3 regions of the Leuconostoc sp. UCMA20149 genome follow, and region 2 is predicted to be linked to each of the others. Evidence: predicted binding sites of a transcription regulator. Region 2 holds the regulator's gene; each other region holds the start of a gene.
The links. Region 2 encodes HrcA, which represses chaperone genes, less so after heat shock. Its sites were predicted from a motif close to TTAGCACTCNNNNNNNNNGAGTGCTAA; they were not measured.

Region 1: FF105_RS02275 (ATP-dependent Clp protease ATP-binding subunit) is a predicted target of HrcA. The motif match lies at 2,438-2,464, and genes of this name have one in related genera.
Region 3: groES (co-chaperone GroES) is a predicted target of HrcA. The motif match lies at 2,208-2,234, and genes of this name have one in related genera.

Annotation. Positions count from the first base shown of each region.
Region 1 covers NZ_VJYC01000002.1:44,256-48,823, reverse strand. The annotation lists gene FF105_RS02280 (MucBP domain-containing protein) at 1-225, opposite strand, end outside; gene FF105_RS02275 (ATP-dependent Clp protease ATP-binding subunit) at 292-2,337, opposite strand; gene FF105_RS02270 (hypothetical protein) at 2,501-2,674, shown strand; gene FF105_RS02265 (rod shape-determining protein) at 2,763-3,770, shown strand; gene mreC (rod shape-determining protein MreC) at 3,877-4,568, shown strand, end outside.
Region 2 covers NZ_VJYC01000005.1:21,189-25,756, reverse strand. The annotation lists gene dnaK (molecular chaperone DnaK) at 1-1,174, opposite strand, end outside; gene grpE (nucleotide exchange factor GrpE) at 1,254-1,814, opposite strand; gene hrcA (heat-inducible transcriptional repressor HrcA) at 1,832-2,857, opposite strand; gene ribF (riboflavin biosynthesis protein RibF) at 2,979-3,926, opposite strand; gene truB (tRNA pseudouridine(55) synthase TruB) at 3,929-4,568, opposite strand, start outside.
Region 3 covers NZ_VJYC01000010.1:42,076-46,643, forward strand. The annotation lists gene FF105_RS08250 (YitT family protein) at 1-542, shown strand, start outside; gene FF105_RS08255 (GNAT family N-acetyltransferase) at 618-1,073, shown strand; gene FF105_RS08260 (EamA family transporter) at 1,184-2,008, shown strand; gene groES (co-chaperone GroES) at 2,264-2,548, shown strand; gene groL (chaperonin GroEL) at 2,577-4,193, shown strand; gene FF105_RS08275 (PadR family transcriptional regulator) at 4,317-4,568, shown strand, end outside.

The sequences.
Region 1 (4,568 bases), on a different contig from region 2:
AGCTCGCCAGTCATTAGGACGATAATATAAGACTGCTGTTTGTGGTAAATTACCAAAAACCCCTGTCAATTGACCAGAGCTATCAACATATTCATATTGTTTAATCGCGACAGGTGATACGTGGTAATCATTGCCAGATTCTCCGTCTAATCGACGTGGTTCCTGTAATAGTTCACCCGTTGCAATATCTTTATCGTAAACCCATACGGGTGCAGTATTTGCCATAGAATAATCCCCTTTGAATATGTCACCATTATATCACAAACAAAAAAAGACCCGCAGGTCTTCAATTTACTTTTCAATTCGGGCTGGCTCGTTTTGAACTTCGTTAATGGTAAAGTCTTGGTCTTGCCAATCGGCATACAATTGATGGACATTTGGATGAGCCAGATAATAATCAGCAATGCCATCGGCAATTTTGTCTTGTAACACTCGCCGCAACGGACGAGCACCCATTGAAGGATCATATCCTAAAGATACTAACTGCTTTTTTGCAGAATCACTCACTTCAATGTGTAGACCGTTTTCTGATAAATTATCGTTCATATTGTGCAACAATAAATCAACAATCTTAAGCAAGTCATCCTGTGATAGGGGTTGAAATTCAACGATATCATCAAAACGATTCAAAAATTCAGGTCTAAAATAATTTGCTAGACGCTGCATCAGTCGATTTTGAGTGTCCGCTTGTGCAAAGCCAACAGGTGAATTACCAGTATCTGTTGAACCGGCATTAGATGTCATAATAACAATTGTGTCCTTAAAGCTAACCACGTGACCTTGGGCGTCTGTCAAGCGACCATCGTCTAGAATTTGTAAGAACATATTCATAATATCGGGATGTGCTTTTTCAACTTCGTCAAATAGCACCAGAGAATATGGGTGACGGCGAACCTGCTCAGTAAGTTGACCGGCTTCTTCATAACCAACGTACCCCGCAGGCGCACCAATCATTTTTGAGGCAGTGTGTTTTTCCATGTATTCTGACATATCAAAACGAATCATTGCATCTTCACTGCCAAACATTTCTTTGGCAAGCTGCTTTGCAGTTTCGGTTTTACCGACGCCGGTTGGACCGACAAATAAAAATGAGCCAATAGGGCGACCCGATTTTGTCAAACCAATCCTGTTTCGGCGCACTGCTTTAGCGACAGTTTCAACAGCATTTTCTTGACCAATAACGTGTTTGGACAAATTTTTATCCAGATCTTGTAGTTGATTGGCTTCATTTTCTTTCAATTCGCCAACCGGAATATCTGTTTTTTCTTCAACGATATCTAAAATGTCTTTTTCATTAATGTTTTGTGGTTTCGACATTTCGGGATGTGCCTCAACTTGTGCTTTTTGTGACTCGAGTTGATTCACTTGATCACGCCAATAACTAGCTTTTTCAAAATCTTCCTTGTCAATTGCTTCTTGCTTGAGACGATCGGCGGCGTCGATTTTACCTTGAATCGTTTGTGGATCAGCAACATTCATAGTTAAGTTTTTACGTGAACCAGCTTCATCAATCAAGTCAATGGCCTTGTCGGGTAAAAAACGTTCTGGAATGTAACGATCGGATAAATCAACGGCAGCCTTTAAGGCATCATCTGTGTAAATGACATGATGATAATCTTGATATCGTTGGCGAATTCCTTGCAAAATTGTGAGTGTTTCTTCTTTAGATGGTTCTTCAACTTGGACTGGTTGAAAACGGCGAGCGATTGCGCCATCTTTTTCAATTTTACGATACTCATTTAAGGTGGTGGCACCAATTAATTGAAATTCACCACGAGCCAGAGCTGGCTTTAAAATATTGCCAGCATCCATTCCGCCCTCTGCGTTACCAGCGCCCATAATTTCATGAATTTCATCGATAAATAAAATGACATCATCATTGTCAGTCACTTCTTTCATCAATTGTCGCATTCTTGCTTCAAATTGCCCACGCATGCTCGTTCCTTGAACCAAAGCTGACATGTCGAGACGAATAACTTCTTTTTGTTGAAGCTTATCGGGTACTTTTCCTGCCACAATAGCTAAGGCCAAGCCTTCAACAACTGCTGTTTTACCAACTCCAGGCTCACCAATAAGTACGGGATTGTTTTTTGTACGTCGATTTAAAATTTCAATTGTTCGTGATACTTCATTGCCACGTCCAATAACGGGGTCGAGCTTACCGTCACGAGCTTGTTGAGTTAGGTTAATGCCGTATTCATCCAGCAATTGATGTTTGCTATTTTTATTCTTTTTTGATTGTGTATTTTGTTGACCTTGAACCTGTGCCATTTGCTCGTTCATAGCGCGGAACATGTCGTCTAAGTTATTAAAACCAAAGGGATCTTGTTGTGCCATATTTACTATATGTATGGCTTGTACGATATTGAAAGCCATACTCTCCTTTCATAGGTTATAAGACTATTATAACATAAAGCAAGCAAAAAAGTTCATTGAATTAGCACTCTGTAATAATGAGTGCTAAAAATAAAACGTGTTACAATTGTAGTTGAGGTGAAACATGGATTACACAATAGCATTGAATGACTTGCGTGATGGCAAGATAGATGAAATTAAAATCAACCCCGAGAACTTTCCAGCATTCCAAAAGGCGTGGGCGTTATTTGCGTACCAAAATGCGATTCGAGGTGTTGCACACGCCCACGGTCAGGTGACGTATGTCCGTGCAAATTAGTATACGAAAAGCAGGTTTTTTATGCTACAATGTTATAAGTTAAGTAAAAAATAATAGTATTTTAAATGGCAATTAAAGGGGCAGTGACGTGGCATTTTCATTTGGACAACGCAATGTCGGTATTGATTTAGGTACCGCAAACACTTATGTATATATTGAAGGTCGTGGCATTGTTTTGCGTGAGCCTTCAGTTGTCGCGCGTAACACTCAAACAAACGAAGTAGTTGCAGTCGGTTCAGAGGCAAAAGATATGTTGGGTCGCACACCAGCTAGTATTGCGGCTATTAGACCAATGCGAGATGGTGTTATTGCTGACTATGATACAACAGTTGCAATGATTCGTTATTATTTGCAAAAAGCCCTTGGGGGTCGTATAGGTAAGCCATATGTTACCATTGGTGTACCTTCTGGCGTGACAGCAGTTGAACGGCGTGCTGTAATTGACGCTGCTCGCGTTGCAGGTGCACGCGATGCCTACGTTATTGAAGAACCTTTTGCCGCTGCCGTTGGAGCAGGGTTGCCCGTTATGGATCCTACTGGTTCAATGGTTGTTGACATGGGTGGTGGTACAACGGATGTTGCGACAATTTCTCTAGGCGGTATTGTATCGAGTCGCTCAATTCGTATTGCTGGTGACAAGTTAGATGAAGCAATTGCCAATTTTGTACGTAATAAGTACAACGTTACGATTGGTGAACCAACTGCCGAACGCTTGAAAATTGAAATTGGTGCTGCGTCACTAGATTTGGCGCGTACTTTACCCAATGCAACCGTACGTGGTCGCGATTTGCTGACAGGATTACCAAAAACAATTGATGTTACAGCGGAAGATGTTGCTGCTGCTATTCAAGAGCCAGTGCAAGAAATTGTTGCAGCTATTCGTGAGACTTTGGAATCAACACAGCCTGAGTTGGCAGCTGATGTGATTGATCACGGAATGGTTCTAACTGGTGGCGGGGCATTGTTGCGCGACATGGATAAAATTATTCAGGAAGCGACTAAAGTACCTGTTCTGATTGCTAACGAACCACTAGATGCTGTGGCGATTGGTACTGGAGAGGCATTAAAGTCAATTGATGTCATGCGACAAAGTTAATCTTAATTTTGTGTTTTAGAGCGTGGCGCTTGCGCTACGCTTTTATATTTTTAAGTTATTTTGCGGTTAGTGGCATACGCTGCTACTTCACGTTTTGGGGAAAAACATGAAAAAAATATTTTCATCACGTACTGTAGTCACATTGATTGTTAGCATTATTGTGATCGTTAGTTTAATAGCAGGATCAAATTGGTGGGCTAAACGCACAAATACGCCCCCTTTTTTGCAGAGGTTTGGGAATGATTTGGCTGGGGGCGTCAGTCGCGTTATTGCTGTTCCTACAACGGCAATCGGTCGGACAGCCAACAGCATTGGAAACTTGCTTGATACTTTTGAAGAAAATAAAGCCTTAAAAGCAAAAATTGATGCTTTTGCGCAAGACAAAGTTAGGCTTCAAACTGTAGAAGAAGAAAATAAGTCTCTTAAAGAACAGTTAAAATTGAAAGCAACGTTAACAGATTATAAAACAATATCAGCTGTAACAATTAGCCGCTCGCCAACTACCTGGCAATCACAGCTTGTTATTAATCAGGGTTCGAACGCTGGCTTAAAAAAGGGTATGCCGGTTCTTGCTGGCGCTGGTATTATTGGACGTATTAGTGAAGTTAATACCACTAACTCAAAAGTCGCTTTAATTTCTGATACAAGTTCTGATGCTAATCGATTTGCTATCACTATAAAAGGTGACAATGGGGATGTTAATGGCATTGTAACAAGCTTTAATCGTGAAAAAAATCAGTTGATCATGGGACAGGTGACTTCTGATAATAAAATCAAAAAAGGTGACTTAGTCGAAAC
Region 2 (4,568 bases):
ATGTTGGTATCGTAGTGTTGCGATCAATCAACTTTGTGAAGACACCACCCATAGTTTCAATACCTAATGATAGAGGCGTCACATCAAGCAACACAACATCTTTAACATCACCAGTAATCACACCACCTTGAACAGCAGCACCTAAAGCAACAGCTTCATCAGGGTTGATTGAATGGTTTGGTTCTTTGCCAGTCAATTTTTTAACTGATTCTTGAACGGCTGGAATACGTGTTGAGCCACCATTCAAAATCACTTCATCAATGTCTGAGAATGACAAGCCCGCATCCTTCAAAGCATTCAAAACTGGTTGTTCCGCTTTCTTAACCAAATCAGCTGTCAATTCATTAAACTTAGCACGTGTCAAAGATGTTTGCAAGTGCAATGGGCCTTGATCACCTGAAGCAATAAATGGCAAATCGATTTGTGCTTCGTTAGCTGAAGACAATGTCTTCTTTGCTGATTCAGCGGCATCCTTCAAACGTTGCAAAGCCAACTTGTCATCTTTCAAATCAATGCCATTTTCAGCTTTAAATTGCGCTGCTAAGTAGTCAATGATTTTGTTATCGAAATCATCCCCACCAAGGTGAGTATCACCATTTGTTGACAATACTTCGAAGACGCCATCGCCTAATTCAAGAATAGAAACATCAAATGTTCCACCACCCAAATCATAAACTAAAATCTTTTCATCTTTGTCTAATTTATCTAAGCCATACGCCAAAGCAGCTGCAGTTGGTTCGTTAATGATACGTTCAACTTCCAAACCGGCAATCTTACCAGCGTCTTTAGTTGCTTGACGTTGTGCATCATTAAAGTAAGCAGGCACTGTAATTACTGCTTTATCAACTTTTTCACCCAAGTAGTCTTCAGCATATCCTTTGATGTATTGCAAAACCATTGCTGAAATTTCTTGTGGTGTATAGTCTTTACCATTGGCTTTAACCTTGTAACCAGCTTCACCCATGTGTGACTTAATTGAAATGATTGTGTCTGGGTTTGTAATAGCTTGGCGCTTAGCCACGTCACCAACTTGGCTCTCACCGTTTTTAAATGACACAACTGAAGGTGTGGTGCGACCACCATCTGGGTTCGTAATAATCTTTGGTTCGCCACCTTCAAGGACGGCAACAGCTGAGTTTGTAGTTCCTAAATCAATACCAATAATTTTTGACATGAATATATTCTTCCTTTACTTTTTAATTAATTAGTTAGTCTTTTTAAGGTGTGGTGCCAGCGCTGAATCACCATAGTAATTATTTTGCAACCGCAACCATCGCTGGGCGCAAAACTCTGTCTTGCAATGTATAACCTTTTTGCAAAACTTGTGCGATTTGATCTACTTCAACTTCATCACTGTCAACAGATTGAATGGCCTGATGTTTCGTCGGATCAAAAGTGTCGCCAACTTTACCTGTTGCAGCAATACCATTATCCGTTAGAGCCTGAGTCAATGTTTTAAGTGTCATTTCAACACCTGTCTTAATTTGCTTAGCAACTGCGTCATCCGCTTCAACTGCCAAAGCACGTTCTAAGTTATCAACTGCTGGCAACACTGACGTTGCTAAGCGTTGTCCGTCATATTTACGAATACTTTGCAGTTCACGTGCATTACGTTGCTGAATATTTTGAATTTCTGCTTGAGATCGAAGTAATTTATCTTCTAATTCAGTAACCTTGGCAGTCAGCTCATCAATTTGTGACTGTCTTGGATCGACATCAGTCTGCAAGTCATCAACATCAGCTTCAACTTCTTGCGTTGTCGCCTCGTCGTCAACAACTTGTTCTTCAACCACTTCTTCGTTTTTATCTGTCACAGGTGTGACCTCCTAAATTATGTATATTCAATCATCTTTTGACTTAGTGCTTCTCCGAAAGCGTCAATTAGTAACGCATTTTTACTATACGCCATCGGTATTGGACCAAGTAAAGCAATAACACCACTACCTTGATTAGGTACCAAGAAATCTCGCGTAACCAAACTGAAATTGGAAAGCAGTTTTTCGCCAATTTCTCGACCAATTTTAATTTGGACTTGCGCGGAGGGTGTCACAATTTGCCTAACCGCTCTTGCATTAGTGAGAAACTCAAGCAGTTGCTTAATATTATTAACACCAGTTTCACCACTGAAATCAAGGACGTTGAGCCTGCCACCAATATGAACATTATCGCCAACGGAACGAGCCAATACATCACCAAACAATTGCAAGAACGCCGCCGGCGTTTGAATCATGCGACTCATTTGAGTCGGCAACTCATCAGATTGCATCATTTTTAGAACATCATTAACTGGTCGACCAACCATCTGCTCGTTAATGTATTTAACCATGCCCTCCAAAGATTCAATTGCCATTTCGTTTGGTAGTTTGAAAGTTTGGCTTGTTACCTTACCGTCATTAGTCACAAGAACCGCAATTAATTGGTGCCCCTCTAATGGTACGAGACGGAAGCCAGAAACTTTAATATCCACACGCTTAGGTTTAAGAATTAAAGCCGTATAGCCAGTTAGTGCTGAAAGTGTTCTTGCTGTTTCATCCAACAAGTCATCAATTTCATGGAAATTGCCTCGGAAAGATTGAATAACAGCACGAACATCTTGCGGAGAAGCCTTGCGGGTGACCATCAAATGGTCAAGATAATACCGATAACCCTCGTAAGATGGCACTCGACCCGCAGAAGTGTGTAATTTTTTGATAAAAGCATCAGCTTCTAGTGTCGCCATCTCATTACGAATAGTAGCAGAACTCACTTTAATATTAAGTTGCTCTTGCAGGCTTTTTGAACCAACCGCATGAGCAGTCTGAGTATATTCATAAATGATAGCACTCAAAATTAACTTTTGTCTGTCGGTCAGTGCCATCTCATCACTCCTTTTAGCACTCTTTTTTTTAACTGCTAACATCTTTTATGATACACCTATTTTTCAAAAAAGCAACCCTTTTTGGCACTCTTTTTATAAGAGTGCCAAAAAAGACACTTGATTATTCTTCAAGTGTCTCAAAATATTGTTGCGTCGCCGTTTGGTCTTTAATAAGTTGTTCAATTAGTTCCTCGGCATTATTGAATTTAACCTCACCGCGCAAACGATGATACCAGGCTACCTTAACTGCTTCACCATAAACTTCATTATGAAAATTTAAAATGTTGATTTCCACCGTCACTGGTCTGTTGTCACCAAAAGTGACGTTTCTGCCAATGCTTGCCATGCCAATAAACCACTGACCCGCAATTTCAATTTTGACGGCATAGATGCCAATTCCTGGTAGCCATTCTTGTTCTGGCGTTTGAATATTAGCAGTTGGAAAACCTAGTTCGCGCCCTCTCGCCTCGCCATGAACAATCATCCCCGTTGTCGTGTGGATTCGCGCCAATTGTTTCGCCGCCTCATCAACATCTCCATCGTCAAGTAATTTCCTGATTCGTGAAGAACCAATTTTTTGATCGTCTAAGCTGCATTTTGGCACAGTAATTGCTTCAAATCGTTTGCCAGCATAACCTTGTAAATGCGTCATGTCACTATTGGTATGTGCCGGACCATACAAGTGATCAAATCCAGCAACAACTGCCACGGGGTTTAAATGCATTAATATCTCATCCACAAATTGTTGTGCTGATAAATTCGCAAGTGCAGATGTAAAACGCATGACATACACGCGATCAACACCTAGTACAGACATCAGTTCAATTTTTTGATCCAACGGGGTTAGGTATCGTAATGGTTGGGTTAACATTTTGAAAGCGACAATCGGATGAGGATCATATGTTAATACAGCGAGTGGAACGTGACGTTTCTCAGCTTCGCGCTTAGCATGTCTGATTACCGATTGGTGGCCTTGATGAACGCCGTCAAAAAAGCCCATCGCAACAACTTGTTGCATTGGCTCGACATCATTTTGAATTGGATAGTGAAGTTTAATTATATCTGTCATATTTATTGATTATCAAATACATAACGCGAACGCCAAACGTGCTCACTGTCATCATACTGATAGACTGCTTTTAATTTATCGTTATAATAAAGTTGTTTCAAAAATGAACTTGGTTCCCAATCGGCAATTTTTTGACCATTTCTAACGGCAAACCATTCATCATCTGAGAGAACGTGAGTAGGCCAAGTCAAAATATCTTTGATCGGCACAATCGTCTGACGTAAATCATCTGGTGCAAGCTTTTCCACCTCTAATAAGTCATGAGCTTCACTCAATGTGAATCCACTACCCATCGTCCGTGTCAAACTTGTCATTGTTGCTGGTAGATCAAGCCTCTTACCAGTATCCGAAGCCAACGTCCTAATATAAGTACCTTTTGACACAGTTGCCTCAAAATTAAATTTTTGGACACTATTTTCAAAATCGATATCTGACGTTCGATGAAAATCATAAATCATTGCATCGCGTTCTGGACGCGCCACTGTCTCACCTGCTCTGGCATAATCATAAAGTCGACGACCGTTTACTTTCACAGCTGAATACATCGGTGGCATTTGTTTAATTGAACCATTTAAAGATTTTATTGCAATATCAATTTTTGCCGCCGTAATCGGTATATCGATTGCCCTTGTTGCAATTACA
Region 3 (4,568 bases), on a different contig from region 2:
GTTTTCAAATTCTAACAGATCGTACCTTAGCTGTTTTGGTTGGTGGCAGTATTTTTGCTGTTGGTGTCGCACTTTTGTATCGTATTGATGCTTCGAGTGGCGGTACAGCTGTTCCACCGATGATTCTAAAAAAATACTTTCGTATTACACCAGCCTTGTCTTTACTAGCAATTGATACAGTAGTGTCATTAGGTAATTTAGTGACGCAAGGGCTTGAAGCGCTTATTTTAGCATTGTTTTCATTGGTAATCACGGCGTTTGTGATGAATTATATTGAGACAGGTTTAGACCGACGCAAAATGGTTTATATTACGACTAATGAGCGAATTGACGAATTAAAACAGTATTTGCTAGATGGGGACAAGGGTTTTACGATTATGGATGTTAGAGGCGGTTACATGGGTGATGGCCGAGAAATGTTGATGGTTGTCTTGGACAATCAAGAATACAATCATTTTCTACGAGGCATTCACGAGGTTGATCCCGAGGCGTTCACAATTGCGTATGACATTAGTGAAGCGCATGGCGGTACATTTCTTTAAAGGTATGAATTAGCCATTCATGTCTTTTTTGTTTTTTTATGAATATGCTAAGATGTTTAATGAGGAAAAAACATTATGAAACCCGAAATTACATTTTTGACTACTGACGACATTGCACAAGCAACAACGTTATATATTGACGTATTTTCGAAGGCACCTTGGTGTGAGCAGAATGACTATGACGATATTTTTCGCTATATCACACGTCTTTTACAAATGAATACTAATCGCTGCTATGTTTATAAAAAATCTGACCATATCATAGCCATGGCACTAGGGTATGTGAAACCTTGGCATTTGGGTGTTGAATATCAGTTGGATAATTTTTTTGTTGATGCGAACTATCAAGGACAAGGCGTTGGAACTGAATTACTCGCTTCAATCAAAAATGATTTGATAAAAAATGATATTCCTGCCATTATTTTAGAGACAGAAAGTCATACGCCGGCTGAAAAATTTTATCGGCATAATGGTTTTGATATGTTATCGGCGCAACGGTCACTAACATTAACTTGTCAACTAATTTCATAACTGTTGACCATAAAATGACATTTTTATCATTGATACTGCAATCTTAATAAAAAATGTGATAATATAAAATCACGTGTGAATTTTTTAATTTGGGGATTGAGGGTCATGATATGTCATCTTTTAAATGTATAATTTGTGGTATTATCAGTGCAACTTTATTTGGTATTAGTGGCATACTGGCTAGTATTTTATTTCGACAAGCGACGGTGGCACCAGAATGGCTAGTGGGCGTTAGAATGTTGTGTGCAGGTGCGATTTTACTTTGTGTGCTGACTTTCTTTACTAAAGAGGCTGTTTTTTCGGTTTGGCGGCATAAAAACACAGCATTTTTGATCATTTTGTTTGGTCTTTTTGGTGTTTTGCTGGCGCAATCAAGTTTCTTTTTGTCGGTTTATTATGGGGATGCAGCCACAGCAACAGTGTTGCAATCACTCGGACCGGCGATCATTGTTGTGTTGATGAGTATATTTAGTAAACGGTGGCCATCGCGCGTTGAGTTTGTTGCGATTGTTTTGGCATTATTGGGTGTCTTCTTGTTAGTAACTAATGGTGACATTAACCATCTGAAAATCAATCCAAGAGCACTTTATTGGGGTATTATATCAGCGTTTGGTTTGGTAGGGTATACCTTGATCCCAAAACCGCTGTTACATCAAACCCCACCTTTAGTTATTGTGGGTTGGGGATTATTAATAGGTGGACTGGTCGCTAATTTCATACATCCAGTGTGGCATATTTCGAGGGCTGTTGACTGGCAAGATTTCTGGATTGTTCTCGCAATTGTTTTATTTGGAACGTTGATACCGTATGCACTGTACGTCATGAGCCTAGCAGGTCTAAAACCATCGTCTGCTAGTTTGCTGGGCACGATTGAACCGTTAGTAGCAACGACCTTGTCGGTGACATTACTAGGGACTCACTTGAGAAGCTTGTAGTTGATTGGCATTTTACTCATTTTGTCAACGATTTTGTTGATTAGTTTACCGCTCAAAAAAATATTTACCAATAGAATCATAACTCGTGGGTGATAAAAAGACCGACGAGTTTTTTATTTAAAAATAGACGTTGAATTTTGATATTTTCAATCAAAAAATGTTGACATTTGCAACCAGCGTGATATACTAATAGTTGTAGTTAGCACTCACATATATAGAGTGCTAAAGCGAAAAAAATCTCGGAGGTATGAATCCATGTTGAAGCCATTAGGTGATCGTGTGATTATTGAAGTAACGGAAGCTGCAGAACAAACTGTCGGTGGGATTGTGTTGGCAAGTAATGCTAAAGACAAGCCTGTTACTGGCAAAGTTGTAGCTGCGGGAACGGGTTATGTCTTGAATGATGGCACAATTCGCGATTTGACAGTTAAAGTAGGCGATGAAGTCTTGTTTGATAAGTATGCAGGGCAAGAAGTGTCATTTGAAGGACAAGATTACTTGTCACTTCATGAAAAAGACATTGTTGCAATCGTTGAATAATAATCAAATCAAAGGAGATAGTTAAATCATGGCTAAAGAATTAAAGTTTTCAGAAGACGCACGTTCTAAGATGAAGGCCGGCGTTGATAAGTTAGCTGATACAGTTAAAACAACAATTGGACCTAAAGGTCGTAATGTTGTCTTAGAGCAATCTTATGGTGCACCAACCATTACTAACGATGGTGTGACAATTGCTAAGGCAATCGAATTAGAAGATCACTTTGAAAATATGGGCGCTAAGTTAGTTGCTGAAGTTGCTTCAAAAACTAACGACATCGCCGGTGATGGTACAACAACAGCCACAGTTTTGACGCAAGCTATCGTTGGTGAAGGTCTGAAAAACGTGACGGCAGGTGCTAATCCTGTTGGTATTCGCACTGGTATTGAAAAAGCAACGGCGGCAGCAGTTGCCAAGTTGCACGAAATGTCACATACGGTCAACACTAAAGATGAAATTGCCCAAATTGCTTCAATTTCAGCTGCTAATGAAGAAGTTGGTCATTTGATTGCTGAAGCAATGGACAAAGTCGGCAACGACGGTGTCATTACAATTGAAGAATCAAAGGGTATTGAAACAACATTGGACGTTGTTGAAGGTATGCAATTTGATCGCGGTTATATGTCACAATACATGGTTACTGATAATGACAAGATGGAAGCCAACTTGGACAATCCATATATCTTGATCACTGACAAGAAGATTGGTAACATTCAAGACATTTTGCCAGTTTTGCAGAGTGTCGTTGAACAAGGTCGTGCTTTGTTGATCATTGCTGACGATATTACTGGTGAAGCATTGCCAACATTGGTTTTGAACAAGATGCGTGGTACATTCAACGTTGTAGCTGTAAAAGCACCTGGATTTGGTGACCGTCGTAAGGCGCAACTTGAAGATATTGCCATTTTGACTGGTGGTACAGTAATTACCGATGATCTTGGTCTAAACTTGAAAGATGTTACAATCGAACAACTCGGATCAGCTGCTAAGGTTAATGTTACTAAGGACAATACAACTATTGTTGAAGGTGCTGGTGATAAGCAAGCTACAGCAGAACGTGTGGTAACTTTGAAACAACAAATTTCAGAAACAACTTCTGACTTTGATCGTGAAAAGTTACAAGAACGTTTGGCAAAGTTAGCTGGTGGTGTTGCCGTCATTAATGTTGGTGCGGCCACAGAAACTGAATTGAAAGAACGTAAGTATCGTATTGAAGATGCTTTGAATGCGACACGTGCTGCCGTTGAAGAAGGATTCGTTGCTGGTGGTGGTACAGCCTTGGTTAACGCCATTTCAGCTGTTGAGGCATTGTCTGAAACTGGTGATGTGCAGACTGGTATTAACACAGTGATTAAGGCGCTTGAATCACCAGTTCGCCAAATTGCTGAAAACGCAGGCTTGGAAGGCTCAGTCATTGTCAACAAGCTCAAAGATCAAAAAGAAGGCTTTGGTTACAATGCTGCTACTGACGAGTGGGTTGATATGATTGCTGCTGGTATCGTTGATCCAACCAAGGTAACGCGTTCAGCTTTGCAAAATGCCGCCTCAGTGTCAGCTTTGTTGCTAACAACTGAAGCAGTTGTTGCAGAACAACCTAAAGAAGAAGCACCTGCAATGCCACAAGGTGGTATGCCAGGTATGATGTAAGGACATATTTAACAGCAACCCGTAATGGGGTTGTTTTTTTATTTGAAAAAAACTTGACAAGTGTATCTAATAGATATAATATATTGGAATGGATATATCTATTAGATACACAAGGGGTGCTTTATGTATGAACTATATATTTTAGGTCAGTTGCTATTCACGGACCGCTCAGCATATAAATTACGTTTTGTCTTGGAAAATATTTTGGGCGCTCATCGAAAAGTTAGTTTTGGTGTTTTGTATCCCTTGCTGGACAAGATGAAAGCTGCTGGAACAATTGTGATGACAGATGATCTTGATTGGCGTGGCAAGAAAAAAATACATGTCACGTCCGCTGGGAGAGCTCGTTTTGATGAATTAATGAAAGCGCCAGTA